DNA from 2 places in the Pelosinus fermentans DSM 17108 genome. Region 1 is predicted to be linked to the other one. Evidence: riboswitches for the same ligand, from Rfam matches in the RefSeq annotation. Region 1 holds a riboswitch; the other holds the start of a gene.
What was found. Region 1 has a riboswitch for cobalamin ahead of FR7_RS17255 (sirohydrochlorin cobaltochelatase). Riboswitches for the same ligand answer to the same signal wherever they lie in the genome.
Positions count from the first base shown of each region.

Region 1 (11,786 bases):
AATTGGTGTATCCTCAATCACAATTAATTTTTTAGCCATAAAAGCAGCTTGTAAATTATCAATATTTTGTTCCCCATAGGTTAAATCTGACAATACCACCCAATCCGCCGCACTGATTTTTTTGCGATTTTCTTGTGCTGACAGTTCATCAATGCTTGAAAAAGGCTGCCCCAGCAGGCAAGGCAGATGAAAGGCTTCTGCTGCATTAGCATCCGCATCACCTGGCTGTATTACACCAAGGGTCAGACGATAGCCCCTTTCATAAAGCAAACGAATAATTTTTTCCCCTGATCCCCCACCGCAAATAATATGAACATTCGTATCTTTATTGGGATTATAATCAGCAGCAGCATAGGTGTGGATATCTAAATTACCAGTTATTTTATTCATAAATACAGCAGCATGCAAACCATAAGCAGCTTGTAAATTTTCTTTGGTAATCACCTTCTCTGGAGGGCCGTCCGCAATCATTGTGTTCTCTGCCAATAGCAGCAGCCGGGAGCAGAATTTAGCTGCTAATTTTAAATCATGCGCTACTATCAATACCGTTTTCCCTTGCTTTGAGATCAATTGACAATAACGAAATATTTCTTCCTGGTAGACCAAATCCAGACTAGCCGTTGGCTCATCTAAAAAAATAAGCGGCGTTTCTTGTGCCAGAACTTTGGCCAATAAAACACGCTGTTTCTCACCGCCTGACATCAAATGGACCGGTTTATCCGCTAATGCTTCTACTCCTGTAAACTCCATATATCGATGGGCTATTGCTTTATCCTCAGCCTGCTCATGCTGCCACCATTTTAGATATGGATAACGCCCAGTTAAAACCACTTCTAAGGCCGTAAAACCAAAACCTACATTTACTTCCTGCTGCATATAGGCAACATGACGAGCCAGTTCCTTATCAGACAAGGTTGTAATGGGGCGGCCTGCTAACTGTACCTCACCTGCAGCTAAAGGCACAAAACCACGCAGAGCAAGGAGCAAGGTACTTTTGCCTGCTCCATTGGGACCAATAATCCCCACAAATTCTCCAGCACTTATACTGCAGGTAATATTCTCCAAAATTGTCTTTCCACCAAGCACAATACTAGTATTACGGGCGGTTATGATTTCCTGTGTCATGAGATTCCTCCAGACTGCTGGGTTTTACGCAGCAGATATAAGAAGTAAGGGGCTCCCAGCAACGCTGTCATAATACCTACACGAATTTCATTAGGAGGAAAAATCATTCGTCCTAAGGTATCACAGAACACTAAGAACAAAGCACCTGCTAAAGCACTGCTTGGCAGCAGCCAGCGATGCTCCGGTCCCACTATAATTCGCATAATATGAGGTACAATTAAACCGACAAAGCCAATGGTACCGCTCACACATACGGCCATCGCCGTCGTAGCAGCAGCCACAAATAATAAAAGCAGGCGTAATGCAACTACAGGCACTCCTACGGATCGAGCTTCTTGCTCGCCTAGTACAAGAACATTCAAATGCCGTGCCAGCAAGCATAAAACAATCAGGCCGATAAGAATTGGACCGACTGCCAGATAAACATGTTCCCAGCGTCGATAGTCCAAGCCCCCTACCACCCAAAACAAATATTCTCGTACCCGATATTCATTCATTAAAGTCAAAATTCCGGATGTTAAAGCCCCCATTAACATACTGACGGCTACTCCTGACAACAATAAGGTCATCACAGGAATTTTTCCCCGTGACATGGATAAAAAAACCGTTGCGCTCACTGCTGCAAGGGCTCCCACTAACGCAAACATCGGCATAATAAATATACTAAAAGACGTAAGACCAAGAGCAATGGCTGAAACAGCTCCAAAAGATGCTCCACTGGAAACACCAATAATTCCCGGATCAGCCAGAGGGTTACCAAATACCCCCTGCATAACAGCTCCCGATACACCTAATGCGGCTCCCACTAACACCCCTACGAGTACCCGGGGCAAACGGATATTCCACACGACAGCCTGAAATTCAGCATTAACCGAGGGGAAATATCCGCTAATCACGGGTACATGCTGTCCAATAATTGCTAGTGTATCTTCCCATGGCACCGTTATGGTCCCCCAAGATATAGAAAACACGATCATACCAAGTAATACGATACTAAGTACCACCATAATCTTCCATGCCTTTTTAGCCCGATTCCCTTGTGTCTTCTTTAGTATTGTTTCTCTCATGGGTTATATTGAGGATAAGCTGCCTTAGCAACGTCCACTACTCCTTGTACAATATATTGTGATGAAGAGCTTAAATGACGATCGGGAACCATAAATAGCTGCTCTTCTTTGATTGCTCTCAGACTTTGAAATGCGGGATCATCTCGTACCCCCGCTTTAAAGTCCTCTACGTTGGTTTTACCATTATAATTCCAAGTTGGCATAATAAAAACATCGGGATTGGCAGCTATAATTTGTTCTTTAGACATCATTTCATTCTTACCAACGCCTACTTTACTTGCCCCATTCACGACACCTGCATATCGGCAGATATCATCAAATAAGCTGCCTTGTCCTCCGATTCCTCCCATTAAGGAGAAAAGGACTACCGTTTTCCGCTCCTCAGAACTGACTTTCTCCAATGATTTTTGGATCGTTCCTAATTGATTCTCCATTTGGGTTACCATTTGCTGTCCCATCTCTTCTTCTCCAACAACATGGGCAATTTCTCCAATCACATGTTTTACGTCCTCAATTGTGCTCGGTGTTCTATATACATAGACAGGAACTCCTGCGTCACGAATGGTTTGAATCAATTCTATAGGCTGCCAGTCAGCAATAAATAATACGTCTGGCTGTAATGCGATAATGGTCTCCGGATTGGCCTTCACCTTTTTTGATACCAATTTAGCCTGTTCACTTACATTGGATATTTCCGGGTCATCTGCCAAATAGGTTAAAGCTAAAATGCGCTCCAAAGGAACCAAGTCCACCAGTATCTCATCTGTCCCCAAAGACAAGGACACAATTCGGCTGGGTTTATGAGGAAGTTTTATTACATGACCTTGAAAATCCTGTACTTCATAGCCTCCTGTTTTAGGTGCATCCTGCTGTTGGTTAGAACTGCAGCCAACAACTAGCAGAAGGCAGCAACTTAAGAGTAAAGCAATAAACGATAATTTTTTCATCCATTAACGCTCCTTATATTGCAAGGCCTGCTGCTGAATCCTGATTTTTTCAGACCAATCATTGATCGATGTATACATAAACTCATGTACTACGTATGTAGGTTGCACACTATTTATAATCTTCTTCACGCAGGGAGAACTAAAGGGTAAATGCTCGTCGATGCGCAGCACATGACTCATGGCAGCTGCCAAAATATCCTCTTGGGGCATAGCTGTGCCTCTACTCTGTTTGATATAATTCCCAGACAAGGAATGATGCAAATGCACACCATGAATATAATGTTTATATTCTTCAAGGTTATCAACTATTTTCAGTACATAATCTACACCATCATCCTGATCCTTTAGTTCTGGATTCGTATTCATCAAATGACCGATATCCAGCATAATCCCTGCCTTGGGATGTTTTACACTATCAAGTAACAACGCTGTAAGTTCTTTATCCTTCAAAGTTAACCCTGGCCACCACAAATTTTCAAATAATAATTCCATATCCCCTGGTATGCTCTGGGCCAGCTCATTAATCACCTCAATCGTAGCTTCAATGATTTGTCGGTCAGAGAAGCTAAACTGCCAATGAAACAACTCTGGAATTCGTGTCTGGCTGACATGAAAGACGACATACTTGGCACCTGCCATTTTAGCAATACGAAGATTCTCACGATAGACATTTAGCCAGCCTTCACGGGTCAAAGCACCGTAACAAGCTTCAATTTGTGCATCACTGCCAAATTGTCTAAGCAGTTCCTCCCTGTCTCCTCGCCAGAAATCCAGCCAGTTCGGCCAAAAACGCAGATGCACCCCCTGTATCCACTGCTTCTTATGGACACGTGGATTCCAAGAATCACAAAACATCATTTCTAAACCATCTAAATGATGATGATTCAAAAAAGCTTCTAAGCATACAGGGTTATTATGAATGAGTTCCAGATCAGATGCATAATTGGATAAATTCACAAGTTGTAACATAGTATAAGTCCTTTACTAAAAGTATAATCATTTTACGAAGGAATTGCTTCTCTTTACTCCCTAACTACAATATAACTATTTTATGTGTAAATGTTTAAAGAGATTATACACTTTTTACACCTTTGCCCCTTGCCCCAAACTGCTAAAATATCGTTTTTAAACCAATCATATAATTTCGTCCGCCACAAGGCTTACCAGCAGCTGTATCATAGTACTTATCAAGTATATTATTTACCGTTAAAAAAGCAGTATTACTCTTATCTAATTTATAATTAAGATTTGCATCCCATAGCCAATAGCTTTTTTCAATAAATTCACTATTGGTTCGTCCCATAACAGCCGTGCCCCTTATATCGGCATTTATTTTCTTAGAGCTATAAGACATACCAATGTTCCATGTTTCATCTGCTATATTTTTATCTCTTACAAAATCACTATCATATTGGGTTTTGTTCCTAACATGTAAATAATTATAACCAATAGAGGTTTTTATTTTAGAGGTAAGTTGCTTAGTTAACTGTAGTTCAAAGCCATCAGCCTTCTGCTTATCAACATTAGAAGGCGTCCAATACTCTATTGCAGGATTTGTACTAACGTTTTTCCAGGCAATTGCATCATTTAGCCTACGAGTAAAAGCTGAAAAATTTCCTTCTAGTGTATTATCAAACTTGTGATTCACACCAATCTCAGCACTCCATCCAGTTTCCGGTTTTAAAGCAGGATTCCCATCATAATGGGTCTCTGGTGATCCTGGATAGTAAGAGTCTGCAGGATCAACTGATGACGGCCAGTATAAATCATCAAAGCGTGGTGTTTGAAAGACCTTGCCCCATGATGCATAATAAGTAGTACGATCACTTTGTTTATAATTTGCTCCTAACTGTGGCGTTGTTTTATTTCCGTATGTATCGCTATTATCATAACGAAGTCCTGGAAGAATACTAAATTTATTTGTTATATTCCATCGATCCTGTAAATAAATCGCTTTTACGGTACTATCTTTACTCTTATAATCACTACTTTCAATCTCATCTTTTCGCCAGTCAATTCCTGCTGTCAACATATTTTGCTCATCAATCTTAGAGTTCAATTGATAATTAAATCCCTTGGTTCTGACATCATGGTCATATCTCTCCCAAGTATTATCCCCTAATCCAACACGATGGTTGGCATTTTGATAAAATTTAATTTGATAATCAGTTTTAGTAGAAAGATTTTCTGTATAAGTGAAATCCCAATTGTGCTGGTTCGTATTTTCATATTTATTCTTTACTTTAGCTTCATTTTGATGATCAAAATTTTCATAAGTAAAACTTAGATTACCATTATTGATCTTCTGATCCAACCGCAGCGTATAAGCTTCTTGGTCACTACCTGTGTACCTATATAATTTATTATTTCCATCTGAATAATCACCCATTTGTCTTTTATCTGCAGTAAAAAACCAACTTAAATTACCTTCTTTGCCCTCATTAATTAATGTATAATTATCACCATTCCAATTCCCGCCTGCTATTTTTACCGTTGTTTGGTTCTTCTCTCCTTTTTTAGTAATAATATTGATTACACCACCAACAGCATCGGCACCATATAAGGCTGATCGGCCGCTTTTTACTATTTCAATACGTTCAATATTTTCGATGCCGATTAAACCTGTTAAATTAGAAGTAGCCATACCAAATCCGCCTATACCATTCGGTAGGTTCATACGTCTACCATCAATCATAACAACCACTTGTTCACTTCCATTAATAAACGCGGCACTAATACTCCCAGGAGTACCGTTAGATCCTATCTGTACTCCCGGGATATGCTGTAGAACTTCTCCTACATTATGATAATTCCCTTTTTCAATCTGCCCTTTTGTGATTACCGTTACATTAGCTGCGACTTCAGATAGTTTTGTAGGTACCCGATTAGCTGTTACCACCAGTTGATCAAAGGAATAACTTTCTGTTTCTTCACTCTCAGTCGCATACGCTCCTGATACTGGCAGCGAGATAAAACCACTTACTATACAGGCATATATCATAGCCTTTTTTTTAATTCCTATGTGTTTATCCACTACTTTCCTCCTACTTATTTTTGTTCTGTCGTTACGTTGCCACTACTTTTTTACATATTTCTATCTTTTTCTGTCCTTGTATATACTGGTTCCATAAGCTCGCAACCATATGACTGGTTCCTTGCAACCCCATAAATGGCCGATTTTTAAGGATCATTTCGTCGTATACAGGTGAAGAGATATGCTGATATGCCACATCTTTCACTGCTTTTTGATGCAGAATCGCTTTTTCTCTACTGCTTGCCATCAGCAATCCGCCTCGTAAGCCGGCCAAGTGTTGTTCTATTTTCTGCTGATCCTTATATGCATCCAACACAATACCAATATATTCAGGATAACTCTGCTTAAAGGGAACGCCATTTTGCAATACGGTTATGATTTTCTTTGCATTCATCCACTCCCCTCGTACTGCCTGAGATATAGAAAAGGCTACGGAGGCAGGGGCAGCAATGAAAATGCTGTCGAACCAGATATTCCCCCAAATCTCTTGCTGCTCTTTATTCATAATGTCATGTTTTTGTTCTAGACCATTCGCTTCTTGTTGAAGAGCTTTTAGTCCAGTACTTTCCCCCGACAGATAATAATCAATCGCTTTTAGCCAGCTCAAGGAACCTTGTATGCCATAAGGGGGCAATAAGGAGACATAGGGCATATCATACTGCTCTTCCAGCAGCTCTGCCAGCTCACGTCCTAGTTCATCATGAACTACAATATTCAGCTGCGCCTGAGTCATATTGGTAATTTCCTGCATCGTACTTCCTGCCCCCGGGCAAGCAATTACCTCATAACCAGCTAAGGTCAGCATACGCCGCAGCTCCTGCAGGTCATGGGCTGCATTATAATAACCAACACTGCATCCTAAAAGATTAACCGTCCTCGGCTTTATAGCAGTACGCAACTGCAGGGGCACCTCACGAAAATAGGCTTTGGCAGCTGCCTGATATCCGGCCCAAAATCCCTCTTCCAAATCATGACGATCCAGGCAAATCACAGGACAATTCAGATCTGCCTGCTTGGCAATCTGCAAAAGATTCTCATTCCGAGTACTGTCAGTACAGCTGTTCGCCAGCAGCACTACAGATGGCTGAGCCGTCTGTTTTATTGATTGTAAAATATGCAGCAAATACTGCTCTGTACCAGAAAATATAGCATCTTTATTCCTTTGGGAACAAAAGAAGCGCATTCTTGCTGTTGGACATTGTTTTTCGATATACTCATGAGCTGAAAAATAACACCACAAGGAACTGTTAAGCACCATTACAGCATCTGGAATACCTGCAAAAAAGGTTGATGCACCTGTCAATCCACAACTATTGCCCTCTTTGCACATATAGGTTGAAAGACTCGTAACCATACACAGTACCTCCCTTTTTTTGCAGTTCTCCAACAATACCCATAAAAAAATCTCTTAACCCAAAAAGGCCAAGAGATTTTACAATAGCATAAAGCAAATAGTAATCCCGACGTATATATACGTCGGGGAAAAATAAGCACAATAAAAAAACTATCGTACAAATCCCCTCCCCATCTCTCGCAGGTTCTAACGGTGATTGCTATATAGGCAGTTCTCCTGACTTAGAATCATTGCTTCCCCATACCTTCCCAAGACCGTTGTCTCAGTGGCATAATCATGGGTTCACTCCTCATTACAGTGGCGGGACCGTGCCGGAATGAAACCGGACTTCCCTATTAAGCCCCAAAGGGCACCTATACCATCCATATGAATTTTTATACGTTATAAGATTCACTTTATAATATCTTTAAAGAATTGTCAAGCAATTCACTGGTAACAAATTCTTTTAAAATTCTATCCCTTTTTGAGCCTTTATGCCCTTTTTATAAGGATGTTTAATCTCTTTCATTTCTGTTACTAAATCCGCTTTATCAATAATCTCAGGGCGGACATCCCGCCCTGTCAGCACAAGATGCAAAGCAGAGGGCTTGTCCTCCAATAATTTTAATACTGCTTCTAGAGATATAACGTCAAACTTAATCGCATAGTTAATTTCATCTAAAATAATCATATCCCACTGGTTTGATACAATTTCTTTTCGAGCCATCGCCAAAGCTTCTTCAGCTGCATGACGATGATCAGCCATAGCATCTTCATTCGCATTGCGAACAAAACCTTCCCCCATCTGACGCATTACAAAATTAGGTCCCAAAGCCTCTGCCGTTTTTAATTCCCCATACTTCCAGCTGCCTTTAATAAACTGTATGATCAGCACTTTGAACCCCTGTCCCCAAGCCCTTAGTCCAAGACCTAAAGCTGCTGTTGTTTTCCCTTTGCCATTTCCTGTATTAACAAGAATTAAGCCATGTCTGTTTTCCATATAAATCCCCCCTCTTTTCTTACTATATCATGTTATTAGCAGTCAATATATACCTTTTTCACTTCAACTGTCGTGAGTTCCGATTAATGCGTTTGTTATTCTTATTTCCATAATGTTAAGTAATAATTTTTGCCACGCACTAAAGCATCCTTCCAGGTCTGGTTGAGTGCAATAAAAACGATTCCCCGCACTTGGACATGCTCTTTCTCTAAATCAACGGCTAAAGTGTCAATCCCCACATGTGACTTTACTCTTCCTCCCCAATAAAACGCAAAGGGAGGAAGCAGGTACCTGCTGAATTGTGCGCCACAGCATTCCACACGCCAGACATACTGCAGCTGTAGCTTCTTTTCATTGTAATGACATTCTTTTTACTGATTGCCATAAGTAAACACCAACTCCTCTAAATCACCTGCACATCCTTTCTTTATTCTTATCAAATACAGATAAAATTTATAGAATAGCTAGATATTTACAAGAAACATCTAGCTATTACTGTTATTTATCTATGCAATTATCTTATTTATTAATGCTTGCACATACCATGTCCGGCTTTTTGACTCATAGCGTCCTTAAGATGCTGCACATACAGATCTTGAATCTTCGTATTTTCTCCTAAGCCATGGAGATAGACATCCACTGTGAAACCTGCCTTTACTAGCTGAGATTTCGCAGAATCTTCCTCATCGCCAGCCATGTCATTATTGACATGATCACCGGCAACCAGCATAAATGGCATCAATGTTACTTTCTTGATATTCCGTTTTTTTAACTTTGCAATCACACTTTCCAGCGGAGGGAACCCTTCTACGGTATATACAAATACATGATTCAGCCCGGCTTCTTCCATCTTCATTTGTAATGCAGCATAAGCTGTATTAGCAGGATGTACGCCTCCATGTCCCATAAACACAATGGCTTCTTGACTTTCCACATTAGGCAATTGTGCCGTCAAAGCCTCAATTGCTTCAACATAATCATCTGGTCTGTCTTCCTGTCCGGTATAATACAGCAAAGGACGGCCGATTACAAGCTTGTCAAATGCTTTTTGGTGCCCATGAATGTACTGTATGACGATTTTTTTGATCTTGTCGAATTCTTCGCCGCCAACCACATGTAAGGGCTGAACATATACTTCTTTGTATCCTTCATCCTCCAGCCTTTGGATTGCTTCTGTTTCTGTATCAATGTGAATACCGTCTCTGGCTGCTAACCTTTTGATAACGATTCGGGATGTAAAGGCTCTGCGTACTTCATATTCGGGAAAATTCGCTTTGATCTTATTCTCCACGCTTTCAATATTGAGTCGTAACCCTTCCTGATAGGTTGTACCAAAACTCACAACTACAATAGCCTTTTTCATCATTAGCCACTCCTTATTTCTTCTTCTCTGCTAGTGAATACATATAAAAAATCTCCTAACCAATTGGTTAAGAGATTGAAGCTTATCATTAAGTAATCTGACTCATTCTATAAAAATTCCAGCCTATGTGCCAGAAAAAATACAACTAACATCTGTACTTAATCCCCTCCCCATCACTCGCAGGTCAATTGGTGATTGTTATATAGGCAGTTCTCCTGACTTAGAATCATCGCTTCCTCAAACCTTCCCAAGATTTTATCTCAGTGGTAAAACTAGGGGAAGCTCCTCATTACAGTGGCGGGACCGCGTCGGCATGTAACCGAACTTCCCTATTAAGCCCTAACGGGCACCTATACCATCCATATGTACTTTTTATCATACCGCTTGTATCGTATAACAAGCGGTATGATTTGTCAATGCAAGAGATTCATTACTGAAATAGCTGTGGATAAAAAGCTTTGGCTAACCATTGAACCGTTTTACCGCTTCTAATTCCTCCATTCATATCATTGAAAGAAAAAATAACAAATCGTCGCTTCTTGATTGCTTCTACCTCCGATAATGCCGGATTCTTTACAAGCATTTGTATTGTCTCTTGGGCTGATGATGCAGCATGTTCATTAATCACAATCACCTCTGGATTGCGTCTTATGATCTCCTGCCAGTCTGTTTTTCCCCAGCTTTTTTCTAAATTTCCAAAAACATTATCACCGCCCGCCAAACGTATTAAATCACTTTCCAGCGATCTTCCTGCAATTAAAACTTGATTCCCTGCCGCTGCATCAATTACCATAAATTTGACCCGTTTATCGATAATATCAGTTTTTTCTTTAACTAGCTGAATCTCATTTTTTATATTTTTAATGAGATCCTGTGCTTTTGCTTCAACATGAAAAATTTTTCCGATATTGTTAATATCATTATACACTTCCTGAACCGTTGCATGCTCCTTAAGTCCCCCTTGGGTGATATAGGACTTAATATTTTGCTTTTCCAGAACATCCACAGTACCAATCCACTTATCCTCAAAGGCATCATTATAGCCATAAATAAAATCCGGTTTTACTGCTAATAAGGTATCCTTTGAAGGATACCTATCCGATAGGACTTGAATTTTGTTATATTGTTCCTTGTATTCAGCCTGAATTTCACCGTCCATATGGGCTGCTCCTACTATTTTGTCCGAAAGACCCAGAGCCAGCATAATCTCAGTGGCATGCTGGTTCAAAGTAACTACTCGCTGAGGAACAGTTACAAATTCAATCACACGTTTATGATTGTTTATCATAACCCTCCCTTGTTGTTCTTTAGAACCATCATTCGTAACTTGTTTATTTATGCAGCCGATTAATAAAAATGATACCAGCACTAGCATCGCCAAAAACAGATACTGTTTTTTTGTTATACTCATCATTTCCTCCTAAAACAAATTTAATTTGGTATTCATAACTCCACTTTTAAATATAAAGGCTTACTGTCCTTAAATGAAAATCCTCCAGCAACAAGAGCCGGAGGATTCACCAAACATTTCCTCACAATCTTTAGCCCAGGCTAGTACTATATGCTTACTTTTAAGACAAAACAGCCATGTCCCAGAACCATTGTGTCTTTGTAATATCCTTCGTTCGTATTTCCTTTTTAGTCTTTTGATTGTCTTGTTTAATTGCAAAACCTTTCTTATATTGCTGCTGTATCCCCATAAGTTCTCTTGCCATTTCACTTGTTAATTCCATTTTATATACCTCCAAAGGATTTATGATTTTTTCATTTTTTCAATGTAAAAATGGATCTCTCTTATAATCATCTTTAGCCATAAAGAGATGATTATAAGAGAAATCCATTATGCTTAACTATTTTAAGTAAAAGACAACCCAAAATAGCCTATAAAGTAGACGCCTCAAATAATCCCCTTCCTAT
Region 1 covers NZ_AKVN02000001.1:3,705,782-3,717,567, forward strand. Annotated here, with positions in the region: gene FR7_RS17220 (ABC transporter ATP-binding protein) at 1-1,125, opposite strand, end outside; gene FR7_RS17225 (FecCD family ABC transporter permease) at 1,122-2,192, opposite strand; gene FR7_RS17230 (ABC transporter substrate-binding protein) at 2,189-3,139, opposite strand; gene FR7_RS17235 (sugar phosphate isomerase/epimerase family protein) at 3,143-4,108, opposite strand; gene FR7_RS17240 (TonB-dependent receptor plug domain-containing protein) at 4,251-6,173, opposite strand; gene FR7_RS17245 (nitrogenase component 1) at 6,205-7,527, opposite strand; cobalamin riboswitch at 7,717-7,899, opposite strand; gene cobO (cob(I)yrinic acid a,c-diamide adenosyltransferase) at 7,973-8,506, opposite strand; gene FR7_RS23560 (hypothetical protein) at 8,608-8,745, opposite strand; gene FR7_RS23565 (hypothetical protein) at 8,754-8,891, opposite strand; gene FR7_RS17255 (sirohydrochlorin cobaltochelatase) at 9,033-9,869, opposite strand; cobalamin riboswitch at 10,058-10,238, opposite strand; gene FR7_RS17260 (ABC transporter substrate-binding protein) at 10,300-11,280, opposite strand; gene FR7_RS23945 (hypothetical protein) at 11,441-11,602, opposite strand.

Region 2 (11,786 bases), 110 kb from region 1:
AGATTGTTATTGATGACAGAAGAAAAGGCATCCATCATACTGCTTAGAATTTCACTATAGGTCTGTACGAGTTCTAAGGCCCGTTTATTTTCAATAATAACGCTTTCTAAGACGTCTTCATCCTCTTCATGCATTTGCAGTAAAGGGCGCATTTGTGGGTCTGAGCGCATACGAAGTATTGTCTCAGCCACAATTACATTGCCGCGCAAAGCAGCGGTAAAATAAGTGAGTCCTTTTTCCAGGTCAAGGAGCTGAAAGACTTCTTCATTTGTTGTTGATTTGCGTAAGTTAAGTTCAATTTCATCTGTCCGTCTGCGGATTTGGCGTATGTACTTCAAAAAAACTGTATCTGCATGATACAATATTTGAAAGAAAAATTGGGTTCTCCTGGCAGTGTCAAATAAGAAACGGCTTCGATCGTTATGTTCAGGGAGCACTTGGACTAAATGATCACTGATGGTGATCGTTGTATGCGGAGTTAGTATAATGCTGAGAGGGGATGTTTCATAACGATCCTCGCCGAGAGAAAGGGGTACGTGAATAATAGCAAGAATACAGTTTTGTCCTAAGATGATTCTAGGACAGTCATCTTCATCGATTGCAAAGCGAAAAAAGTATTCAGGGATTTGAGCGGCAGCTGACAGTTGTAAGATCTCTTCTACTGTTGGGTCGATGAGCTTTATCCAAACTCCCTTTTCAGAAGGGTCCCATGAAACTTCCTGGAGCTTGTCTTGCAATGTTTTGTAGGTTGTCAGCATATTCTTCTCCTATTAGCCTTTTTGCACCCAATATTGTGCCTTAGAAATACCTTCTAAATCGATATTTTCTACAATTCCGACAATGGCTGCGTCAACAGCACTATTGTCGTTGTTCATTACCCGCCGTGCAGAGCTTCCAGTAGATACTAACACCGTATCGCTATTGCCTGCTCCTACAGTATCGACTGCAACTTGCAGGCTGATGGTGTTCATTCCGTCTAAATTTAAGGGTTGAACCACTAATAACTTATTGCCGATTAAACTTTCATTTTTAGTCGGGGCCACAACGGTTCCTACCACTTTGCCAAGCCACATAAAATTTCCTCCCAATCCTTTTTCGGTTTAGTCTTTTCCTTATCTATTGTCTTTATTGGATAAAAGATTACAATTCCCTTTGTATTATTTTGTGTCACCATGGAATATTATTGTTTTGCAAATTAAACATAAAAGGGATTATCTTGGAAATGATATTTTACAAGTATAAGTTTTGTATTTTCCTTAGATGGCGGATCTAAAGATGCCTTCGATTTCCTCCTGAGGACCTTGGCGAGGATTGGTTACGCAGCAAATGTCTTTGAGAGCGTTTGCTGCAAGAGTTGGAATATCTTTTTCATTAAATCCCCGTACTTCAGAAAGGGTCTTAGGGATCTTAAGATCCTGAATTAGTTCTTTAATTGCAGCTACTGCCAGCAAAGCCGCAGCTTCGTCTGATAGATCTTTAGTATCCTTACCTAAAGCACGGGCAATGGCAGCATAGTGATGAGGTACAGCATGGCGATTATAGTCGACAACATAAGGCAGCATGATCGAATTGGCTAAACCATGGGGCAAGTTATACATTCCGCCTAGTTGGTGTGCTAGAGCATGTACATAGCCTAAGCTGGCATTATTAAAGGCAATTCCAGCTAAATATTCGGCGTAAACCATCATTTCTCTTGCATGTATATCACTGCCATTTGAAAAGGCAGTTTTAAGATAACCCGCAATCAGTTCAATGGCTTTTAGAGCTTTACAATCTGTGACAGGGGTGGCATTGGTAGATACATAGGCTTCAATCGCATGAGTCAATGCATCCATTCCTGTAGCAGCAGTAAGACCGGGCGGCATTCCTAACATAAGTTCTGCATCATTTACGGCGATAATCGGTGTTACATGCCAATCGGTAATTGTCATTTTAATGTGATTTTTTTCATCCGTAATTACACAAAACCGAGTCAATTCGCTGCCCGTGCCGGCAGTTGTATTGATGGCAATTAAAGGAGCAGAGGTCTTTTTGGATTTATTAAGTCCTACATAGTTCTTGATCTCCCCTCCATTGGTTGCGAGTAAAGCAATGGCTTTAGCGCAGTCATGAGGTGAACCTCCGCCAAAGGAAATCAGAAAATCACAACCATTATCCTGAAACAATTTTAAGCCATAATCTACTTGCGGGATTGTTGGATTAGGGGAAACATCATCATGGATGATGTAAAATACACCCGCACTTTTTAAAACATCTGTTAATTTATCAATTAATTTCATTTCCACTAGTATTTTATCGCTTACAATAAGAGCCTTGCGAAATGCCATAGGCTTTATATAGTTTACGATTTGATCCAAGCAGCCAACGCCTAAAATACTTATAGGTGTCATAAAATATTCAATGACTTTTTTGTTCATATTTTTCTTAACCTCCTTATATCAGCGTAGTTAAAATAACCATAACATTGCTATTTTATTTCAGCAAGGGTTATTATGGCTAGTTTTGGTGATTGAGCAATAAATCAATACAAGATAACAAAGGAGAACCTATATATGATTTTACTTTGCCAGTTGTAAGAGTAAATCAGACTATGGAATTTTATTAACATCTTACGAAAAAAAATTGCTAAATGTCTAAATGTAAGAAGGAAAGAAACTTCACGTTACGGAATGATTATTATATGGAAAGTGCAGCAAGGTATGAGGGAGGCAAAAAGTTTGTTTGGAAATGTGATTGGCGATTTTATTACCGGGTTTCAATTTTTGACACGAATTCCAATCAAAGCACAAACCCAATGGTCGCCAAATAGCTTTAGTCAGAGTGTTAAATATTTCCCGCTTATTGGCGGGATTATTGGTTTGATTTTAGCTGGGATTGTATATGGAGCGCAAGGGCTTTTGGGAGTAAAAATACCGATGCACCTTCTGGCAATCGGATTGATTTTGTTTGAAATCATATTGACCGGGGGTTTACACTGTGATGGGTTAATGGACACCATTGACGGTGTTTTTTCAGGAAAACCTCGTGAAAAAATGTTAGAGATTATGAAAGACAGCAGAGTCGGTGCTTTTGGTGCAATGTCTTTTTGTCTGTTAATCTTTGTAAAATATTCTTTGCTTATGGATATGGATCCTAAGTTGTTACCCTTAGCCGTTTTAGTTATGCCGATTGTAGGACGGACAGCCGTTGTCATTCCGATTACATTCTATCCTTATGCCAGGCCGGAAGGGCTAGGAAAGGCATTTTATCAATCTTCACATAAGTATACCCTTTATGTGGCCGGAATATTAGCAGCATTGCTGCTAATTCCTTTGGGTAAAATTGTAATCGTAAGTGGAGTTATCGGTATAGGTTTTGCGTTTCTTCTTTCTGAATATGTCAGTAAACGTCTCGGCGGTTTAACAGGGGATGTATATGGGGCGACGATTGAACTGACGGAAATTGTTACCTTGTTGGTATTCATTATTTATTCATAGCGGAAAGAAGGTGATTCTTTGACTCGGGTAATTTTTGTGCGTCACGGTCAGACTTCCTGGAATCAAGAGGGGAAATATCAAGGGCATAGCGATATTTCATTAAATGAAAGAGGAATAAAACAAGGAAATTTAGTAGCAAAACGCTTAGCGAAGGAAAAAATAAGCGCAATCTATAGCAGCGATTTATTGCGGGCACAGCAGACTGCTGAGGCTATTGCCAAGTATCATGAATTGCCCGTTATAACCAAGCCGGAGTTTCGTGAAATTAATTTTGGCATTTGGGAAGGACTTACCTATCAAGAAATTATGGCAGATTGGTCAGAAATCTTAACTGCAATGTATTCTAAGCCAGGTGAAATCGGTCCGCCTCAAGGGGAAAGCTTTCAGGTTGTTAAACAACGTGTAACTCACGCACTGCAAGAGTGTGTCAAAAAGCATCAAGAGCAGACCATTGTGCTTGTTTCCCATGGGGGAACGATGAGAGTACTGCTTTGTGCTGCATTGGGAATCGGTTTAGATAAAATGTGGTCTATGCGACAGGATAGCTCCGCAATCAATATAATTGATTATATTGATAATCGAGCAGTAGTAGCGTTAGTGAATGACACTTGGCACGTCAAAGATATTTGATACAGGCTAAATGGGATTTTTTTAACGAACTACTTGATTATATTGCTCATCTGCGAATAGTGGATAGGAGAATGAGATAAACTGTAGTACTATTGTGATAACAGAATAAATTGCCACCAAACAGGTGCCTCTTTAACTAGAGGAGAATAGGGAAGTTCGGAAGGGAAGCATATTCCTTAAACGACGCGGTCGCGCCACTGTAATCGGGGAGAAAGTCCTGCAAATGCCACTGGGAAACCAGGAAGGCGCAGGAATTTTAAAGATCCGTAAGTCAGGAGACCTGCCTGTTATGGCTGTCATCTACCCTCGCGTAAGGGGTAATGCCAGAAGGATGGGATTTTTATATAAAATACCTAGCCTTTTGGGCTAGGTATTTTTGTGGTGTGCCCAGCATGGGCGCTTACTAGTTGGTGAAAGTCCAATACGGGGGTTGATAGTGCCAACCGTTAGCCTAAGACAAGGGTGTCCATCGCGAGGTGGAATCTGAAGGAAGTCGGCGGCAAAACTCCGGTCTGAGGAAGACGAACTACATACAAGGCATATGTCAGCTGGGTGAGTTTGCCGCACAAAACGAAGCCCTAAACTATCCGAAGCGGGCGATGTAAATGTAGCAGATAGGTGGAGTGAAAGTAAGCGTTCTTACCTGGGGAGATCTGACAGTCAAGCTGTGGATATGAATTTGAAAACGGCAACCCGTGCAGTAATGTACGACTGAGCTGTCAGAAGTCAGCAGAGGTCATACTACCAGAGCGGCTATATACGCTCTGGGAAGGACCGAACAATAGGAGGTTTCCGAATTTTGAAAGGTACGAAGAAATGCGTAGAAAGCAGACAACTTCACAAAGAAGGCTGCCTACAGGAGACAAGAGTGGAACTCAGAGGTAATGTAGGAGTGCCGAGCATTTCTCCCATGCCCGAAAGAGGAAGAAACGGTGACAATGAATACGCCGGTGGATTGCTGGAGAAAATCCTTCACCGAGATAACATGAATCTTGCTTATAAGCGAGTGAAGGGTAACAAAGGAAGCCATGGAGTCGACGGAATGACAGTAAATGAACTTTTACAATTCCTGAAACAAAACGGCAACCAACTCAGGCAATCCATACTAGAAGGGACCTATAAGCCCGAGCCGGTCAGACGGATAGAAATACCGAAACCGGACGGGGGGAAAAGGCTACTTGGTATACCTACTGTAGTTGACAGAGTGATACAACAAGCTATAGCTCAAATATTAACCCCAATCTATGAAATGCAGTTTTCGGCAAATAGCTACGGGTTTAGACCCGGCAGAAGTGCAAAACAAGCGGTAGTAAAATGCAAGGAATATATCGAGGCAGGATACACCTGGACAGTTGATATCGACTTGGCAAAGTATTTTGATACCGTAAATCACGATAAACTCATGCGCTTGCTTTCAGAAACCATCGAAGATAGCCGAGTGCTGTCGCTGATACGCAAATATCTGAAATCAGGAGTCATGATAAATGGCGTGGTACAGGAGAGCGAGGAAGGCTGTCCTCAAGGGGGCAATCTTTCTCCACTTCTGAGTAACGTCATGCTGAATGAACTGGACACTGAACTCACGAGACGGGGCTTAAAATTCTGTCGTTATGCTGATGATCAGAATATTTACGTCAAAAGCCGGAAAGCGGCAGAACGGGTCATGGCAAGTATCACGCGATTTCTTGAGCAAAAATTAAGGCTCAAAGTCAATCAAGAAAAGAGTACAGTAGACAGGCCGTGGAAGCTGAAATTTCTAGGTTTTTCGTTCTATCACAAAAAAGGTGGATTAGGAATTAGAGTTCACCCTAAGCCTGTAAAGAAATTCAAGCAAAAGCTGAAGGAAATAACAGGACGAAGCAATGCTATGAGCATGGAGCAAAGAGCGGAAAAGCTCCGGCAGTGCATTGTGGGCTGGATGAACTACTTTGGAATGGCTGATATGAAAACCCTAGCTAAAGCATTGGATGAATGGCTGAGAAGAAGGATTCGAATGTGCTTGTGGAAGCAATGGAAGAAAATTGGGACGAAGCACGATAATCTTGTTGCTCATGGCATAGATAACCGCAAAGCGTGGGAATACGCCAATACAAGAAAGAGCTACTGGCACACAGCCAATAGCCCAATCCTTTCTCGGACGTTAACCAATGAATACCTCAGGAAAATCGGCTTCATCACCATAAGTGAAAGGTATTCACTAGTACACTAATTCTGTTGAACCGCCGTATACCGAACGGTACGTACGGTGGTGTGAGAAGTCGGCTACTCAACTAATGGGTAGCCTCTTACTCGATTTTTAATATCAGCGATTGGAGGAAACGTTGAACACAGAGGGCACAGAGATCCGCGGAGGACACAGAGAAAAAATTAAATATCTATCTTTTCTCAGTGTTCTCTGCGCCTCTGCGGTTCGATTCTGTTTTATATGTTTCAAAGAATGTGTTAACGCTTTTCTTATCTATTATAATTTTAGGAGGGGCAGATATGGATTTGGAAGCCAGAGTGGATGAATTGCTGAATGGGGCGGCGAAACCACCTCAGAGTTTGGGAAAATTAGAAAAACACCTCAAGAAAGTAATAATGGCATGGGGAGAAATTCACTCGGAGATGAAACCGCATCATATCATCTTTGCAGCTGATAATGGAATTATTGAAGAAGGTGTTGTCAATTACCCTGGGGAAATTACCTATCTGCAAGCCAAGAATATGGCAGACGGCAGAGCGACGATAAGCTGTTTTTGCCAATGTAATCAAATACCTTACAGCGTCATTGATATTGGTATTAATAACGAGAAAGAAGCTGGTATTCATCATAAAGTAGCCTTTGGAACGAAAAATTTTATGAAAGAAGAGGCTATGACACAAGAAGAATTTGATCGGGCTTGGGCGGTTGGAAAAGAAGTAGTAGCAGACCTTATTCAGCGGGAAGGAGTGAATATCTTCTCTTTTGGTGAAATGGGGATTGGCAATACGACAACCTCGTCGGCTGTTTTACATGCTCTTACAGGAATGCCGCCGGAATTCATTGTTGGCTATGGAGCTGGATTGAGCAGCAGCGAATTTTTAAAGCATAAGCGAAATATAGTAGCAAAAGGTGTAGAGCGTCATAAAAATAAAATGCAAAAAGTCGAAGAAATTCTACGCTGTGTAGGAGGATTTGACATTGTAGGTATTTGTTCTGGGATGCTGCAATGTGCCAAACTGGGTGTTCCTTTTGTAATTGATGGATTTATCACAGCAGTAGCCTATGCCTGTGCATTTCGTATAGACAATACAATTGAAAAGTACGGAATTCCTTCTCATATGTCAAAAGAACCAGGTATGGCTTACTCACTATTGTTGGGGAATATTCCGGCAGAGGATGTGATTCTTCATGCCAACATGGCTTTAGGTGAGGGGACAGGCGCGATTCTAATGGTCTCTATGCTGAAAACCATGTCATACACTATGCAGAACATGGCAAGACTTTCCGATTTTGTATTAAGTGAACCCGCGTCAGCACAGACTGCTGCCGTATAATACATCGTCTTTGCTTGCTATAATATAGTAAAATATTGCTGTTTGCAGGAACTGGTTTCCCTTTTATCTAATACTTATCATGTTAAGGAAGGCTTAATACAGCTGATATTTTTTCATATTAGCTGTATTAAGCCCTATTATCAAACGATGCAGCCGCTCTAAGGCCCCGCTTGTCAAAGATGGGGGTCTTGGAGTGGTTTGGTTGTTGGATGATAGCAACAAATGATATAGTATAGAAGTTTTGATAAGGGGAGGATTGCGAGTGCAAGCATTAAATCGATTTACCTTAGGCGAAATTGTCAATACTCAAATTTTACAAGAAATACAAGATAAATTCTCTGAAGCAACGGGATTGGCGGCAGTGATTGTTGATCCTGAAGGCAATCCGATTACAAAACCCAGTAATTTCACAAAGTTTTGCAGCTATGTTCGTTCTCTTCCTCAAGGGCTAACCCGATGTGTGCAATGTGATGATAAGGGAGGGCGTCGTAATCAGAAACCTTTTGTGTATACATGTCATGCTGGCTTGACGGATCTAGCGGCTCCTATAGTTGTAGAGAATCAATATATTGGTGCATTTCTCGCAGGACAAGTTATTTTGCTCCAGGAAGATGATGATGTTAAAAGCAATATGTTCTGCTGTACAGATGATTTGGGACTGGAGGCAGAACGATTATCGGAATTTTTTGATATCGTGGAAGTCGTGCCGGAGAAACGCATAAAGGCGGCAGCAGATCTAATCTACATTATGTCAAATTATATTGTAGAAATTGGTGTGGCCAATCTTGCGGGCAAGCACCTTGTAAAAGAGATAAAGGCCAAGGCGGAATTAGAAACAATGCTCCGTGCTACGGAATTAAAAGCACTGCAATCTCAGGTCAACCCGCATTTTTTATTTAATACCTTAAATACTATAGCTCGTTTAGCAATGCTGGAGGGAGCGAGTCAGACTCAGGAAGTAGTCTATGCTCTATCGGATTTATTACGTAATAATTTGCGGGATATAGAAATATTAAGAACCTTAGAACAAGAAGTAAAATCCATTAAAGATTATTTGCTGATCCAGAAGATGCGTTTTGGCGAACGTATACAGACCTATATTGATGTGGATGCGTCCATTATGGAAATAAAAATTCCTCCTCTGACTCTTCAGCCTTTAGTGGAGAATGCCATTATTCACGGACTGGAAAGTAAGGTGGAAGGTGGGGTGGTTCACATTAGCGGGCGACTTGAGGAGGAAGAGGTTATTCTCATTGTCAGGGATACTGGTATTGGTATATCATCCGAGGAAGTTGCAGCTATTTTTCGTGCAGAAAAACGTAAACAAATTCATGGGCAGACGACAGGCTTGGGAATTATTAATGTTCACAAGCGAATTCAGCATTACTTCGGTAATGAATACGGTCTTACGATGGAGAGCAAACTAGGAGAAGGGACTAGCATTTACATCCGCCTTCCCTACAGTCCAATGTAAGAGCAGTGCAGCAAGGAGAAAAGAATGTATACATTATTGATTGTAGATGATGAACAATTAGAAAGGCAGGCCTTGCATTTTATTGTTACGCAAAAATGTCCTGCCATAAAGGTAATTGGCGAAACGGGAGATGGAAAGAGTGCTGTTCAGATTGCTGCGGCGCAAAGACCGGATATTGTTTTAATGGATATCCGCATGCCGGAAATGAACGGGCTGGAAGCGGCAAAGCGCATTCGTGCTTTATCGCCTGATACTGTAATTATCATGCTTACGGCTTTTGATGAATTTAGTTATGCAAAACAAGCATTAACGATTGGAGTCGTAGAGTATCTCTTAAAGCCTGTTCGCCCGGATGACATTATGCATACCTTAGAACTTACCATTCAAAAAGTGGATGAATTGAAGAGGAAAAAACAAGAAGAAGCTTCTTTACGGAAAAGCGTAGAAGATGCCATCCCCTTTATTCAAATGTCTTTTGTCTATGATTTGATTTCTGGAAATATTAAAGAAATGGAGCATTTTCAAGAACGATCACGTTTTTTGGGAATGAAAGTAGACCCTGGTGTTGTCTTGGTTATTGATGTTGATAATTTTAAGCAGCTTACCTCTAGTGATAGTGAATTAGAAAAGCAAATGATTAAACAAAAAATTTACAAACTTATTTGTAGTGTTGCTGGCGATTATGCACTGGTTACCCCATTTGGCAGTGACAATTTGATTGTTTTATTAGGCTTTGCTGAAGTGGAAAGCGAAGAAAGAATAAAAAGTAATGCCCAAAAAATTGCTGTAGATATACAAGAATGTATTGCGCAAGCCATGAATATCAGTATTACCATCGGAATTGGGCGATATTACAGTGATCCAAGAGAAATTCATAAGTCCTATTTAGAAGCTTTGCATGCCCAGCAGCAGCGATTTTATTTAGGTGATAGTCAGATCATTCACGTGGAGGATGTACCCTATCTGACTACAGGACCTTTTAACTATCCTTTTCACTATGAGCGAAATGTGCTTGACAAGGTGCGATGCGGTGATCGAAAGCAAGCAAAAGAAGCACTGCATGAATTGTTAGATGGAATATTTGCCAGTAAGGCTAATATGGACACGATTAAAGCATGTGTGCTGGAATTGTTAATTGTATTGTCTCGGTCAGCCGTAGAGGGTGGTGCCAATGTAGAACAATTAACACTATTAAATTTAAATTGTATTAATCACTTGAATGAGTGTAATAATAAAACACAGGTAGAGGCATGGATGTTTGCTTCTTTGGATCACTTTATGGACAATATGCTTGAAAATAGAAGCAGTATGAACCTTAGAGTCATTAATAAAGCATGCGATTATATTGTGAAAAATTATCATAAGAATATATCCTTAGAAGAAGTTGCCCAAACGGTGCATTTAAGTCCGTTTTATTTTAGCAGGCTTTTCAAACAAGAGAAGGGTTTTAATTTTGTGGATTTTCTAACGAAAGTAAGAATTGAAAAAGCGAAGAAAATGCTGCAGAATCCCGATTTTACGGCGGTGCGAATTGCTGCAGAGGTAGGGTATCAAGATGCTAGTTACTTTAGCCGTGTATTTCGTCAGACAATGGGGATGACACCAAATCAATATCGAAATGAAATTCGTAATACCAAGCAAGAGTAAAAAAACGAATGCAAAAAAGTTCCATATCAGAGCAAAAAAAGAATAAAAGATAATTCTGAATAAAAAAGGATTATGAAAGATAAAATAGGACTACGGTAAAGTAGTCCTATTTTGCTTTTATGGTAGAAAAATTTGAATAAAAAAACAAAATAATCCTGCAAGATAAATGTGAAAAAAATATCCAGATTATGGTTGAGATGGATGCAGCAATTATGTCCAGTGGCTAAGCAATAAATATGCAAGGTAAAAAACTAAAAACGGGAAATAGTTATAATTGTCAAACTAATGTAAGGAATGCGAGGAAATGGTATGTCGGAAGAAAAGGTAAGAGTGGTTCAAGAATATGTACCAGGCAAACAAGTGACCTTAGCCCATCTCATATCCAATCCCAAAAAGGAGTTATGTGACAAGCTAGGGTTAGAGAGCACTTCGGCGATTGGAATCTTAACCATTACCCCTAGTGAAGCTGCCATTATTGCAGCGGATGTGGCAACAAAAGCAGCAGATGTAAAAATTGGCTTTATGGACCGTTTTACAGGATCGCTGGTACTGGTCGGTACCGTATCCAATGTGGAAGCAGCCCTTAAGCAAGTAACCAATTTATTAGTCAATAGTTTGGGATTTAGTGGTCCCAAACAAACGAAGTCATGATATGCAGAAGGTAATGTTAGTTGGGGCCATAGGGGCAGGCAAGACATCTTTGATTCATACGCTGCAAAAAGATGTCCGGTCAGCTGAAAAGACCCAAAGTATCCAGTTTTCAGATGGAGCCATTGACACTCCGGGAGAATATGCTCAGATACCGCGTTTCTATTCGGCATTAATGACAACAGCTATGCAAGCATCTGTTGTCGTTGTTGTGCAGGATGCAACAAATCTGAAAGTAACTCTGCCGCCTGGATTTGCCGGAATGTTTTCCCGCCCTGTTATTGGGGTAGTAACAAAAGTCGATGTACCTGGCATTGATCGAGAAAAAGCTAAATCTCGCTTAATGGAAGTCGGTGTTAAAGAACCAATCTTCTTCGTTTCTTCTCGTACTG
Region 2 covers NZ_AKVN02000001.1:3,600,762-3,612,547, reverse strand. Annotated here, with positions in the region: gene FR7_RS16765 (magnesium transporter CorA family protein) at 1-758, opposite strand, end outside; gene FR7_RS16760 (EutN/CcmL family microcompartment protein) at 771-1,073, opposite strand; gene FR7_RS16755 (iron-containing alcohol dehydrogenase) at 1,257-2,417, opposite strand; gene cobS (adenosylcobinamide-GDP ribazoletransferase) at 2,718-3,476, shown strand; gene cobC (alpha-ribazole phosphatase) at 3,495-4,106, shown strand; cobalamin riboswitch at 4,212-4,408, shown strand; gene ltrA (group II intron reverse transcriptase/maturase) at 4,906-6,315, shown strand; gene FR7_RS16735 (nicotinate-nucleotide--dimethylbenzimidazole phosphoribosyltransferase) at 6,591-7,625, shown strand; gene FR7_RS16730 (sensor histidine kinase) at 7,888-9,099, shown strand; gene FR7_RS16725 (response regulator transcription factor) at 9,124-10,746, shown strand; gene eutS (ethanolamine utilization microcompartment protein EutS) at 11,056-11,397, shown strand; gene FR7_RS16715 (EutP/PduV family microcompartment system protein) at 11,399-11,786, shown strand, end outside.
Region 2: it holds a riboswitch for cobalamin, as region 1 does, so the genes downstream of both, ltrA (group II intron reverse transcriptase/maturase) here and FR7_RS17255 (sirohydrochlorin cobaltochelatase) in region 1, are expected to answer to the same signal.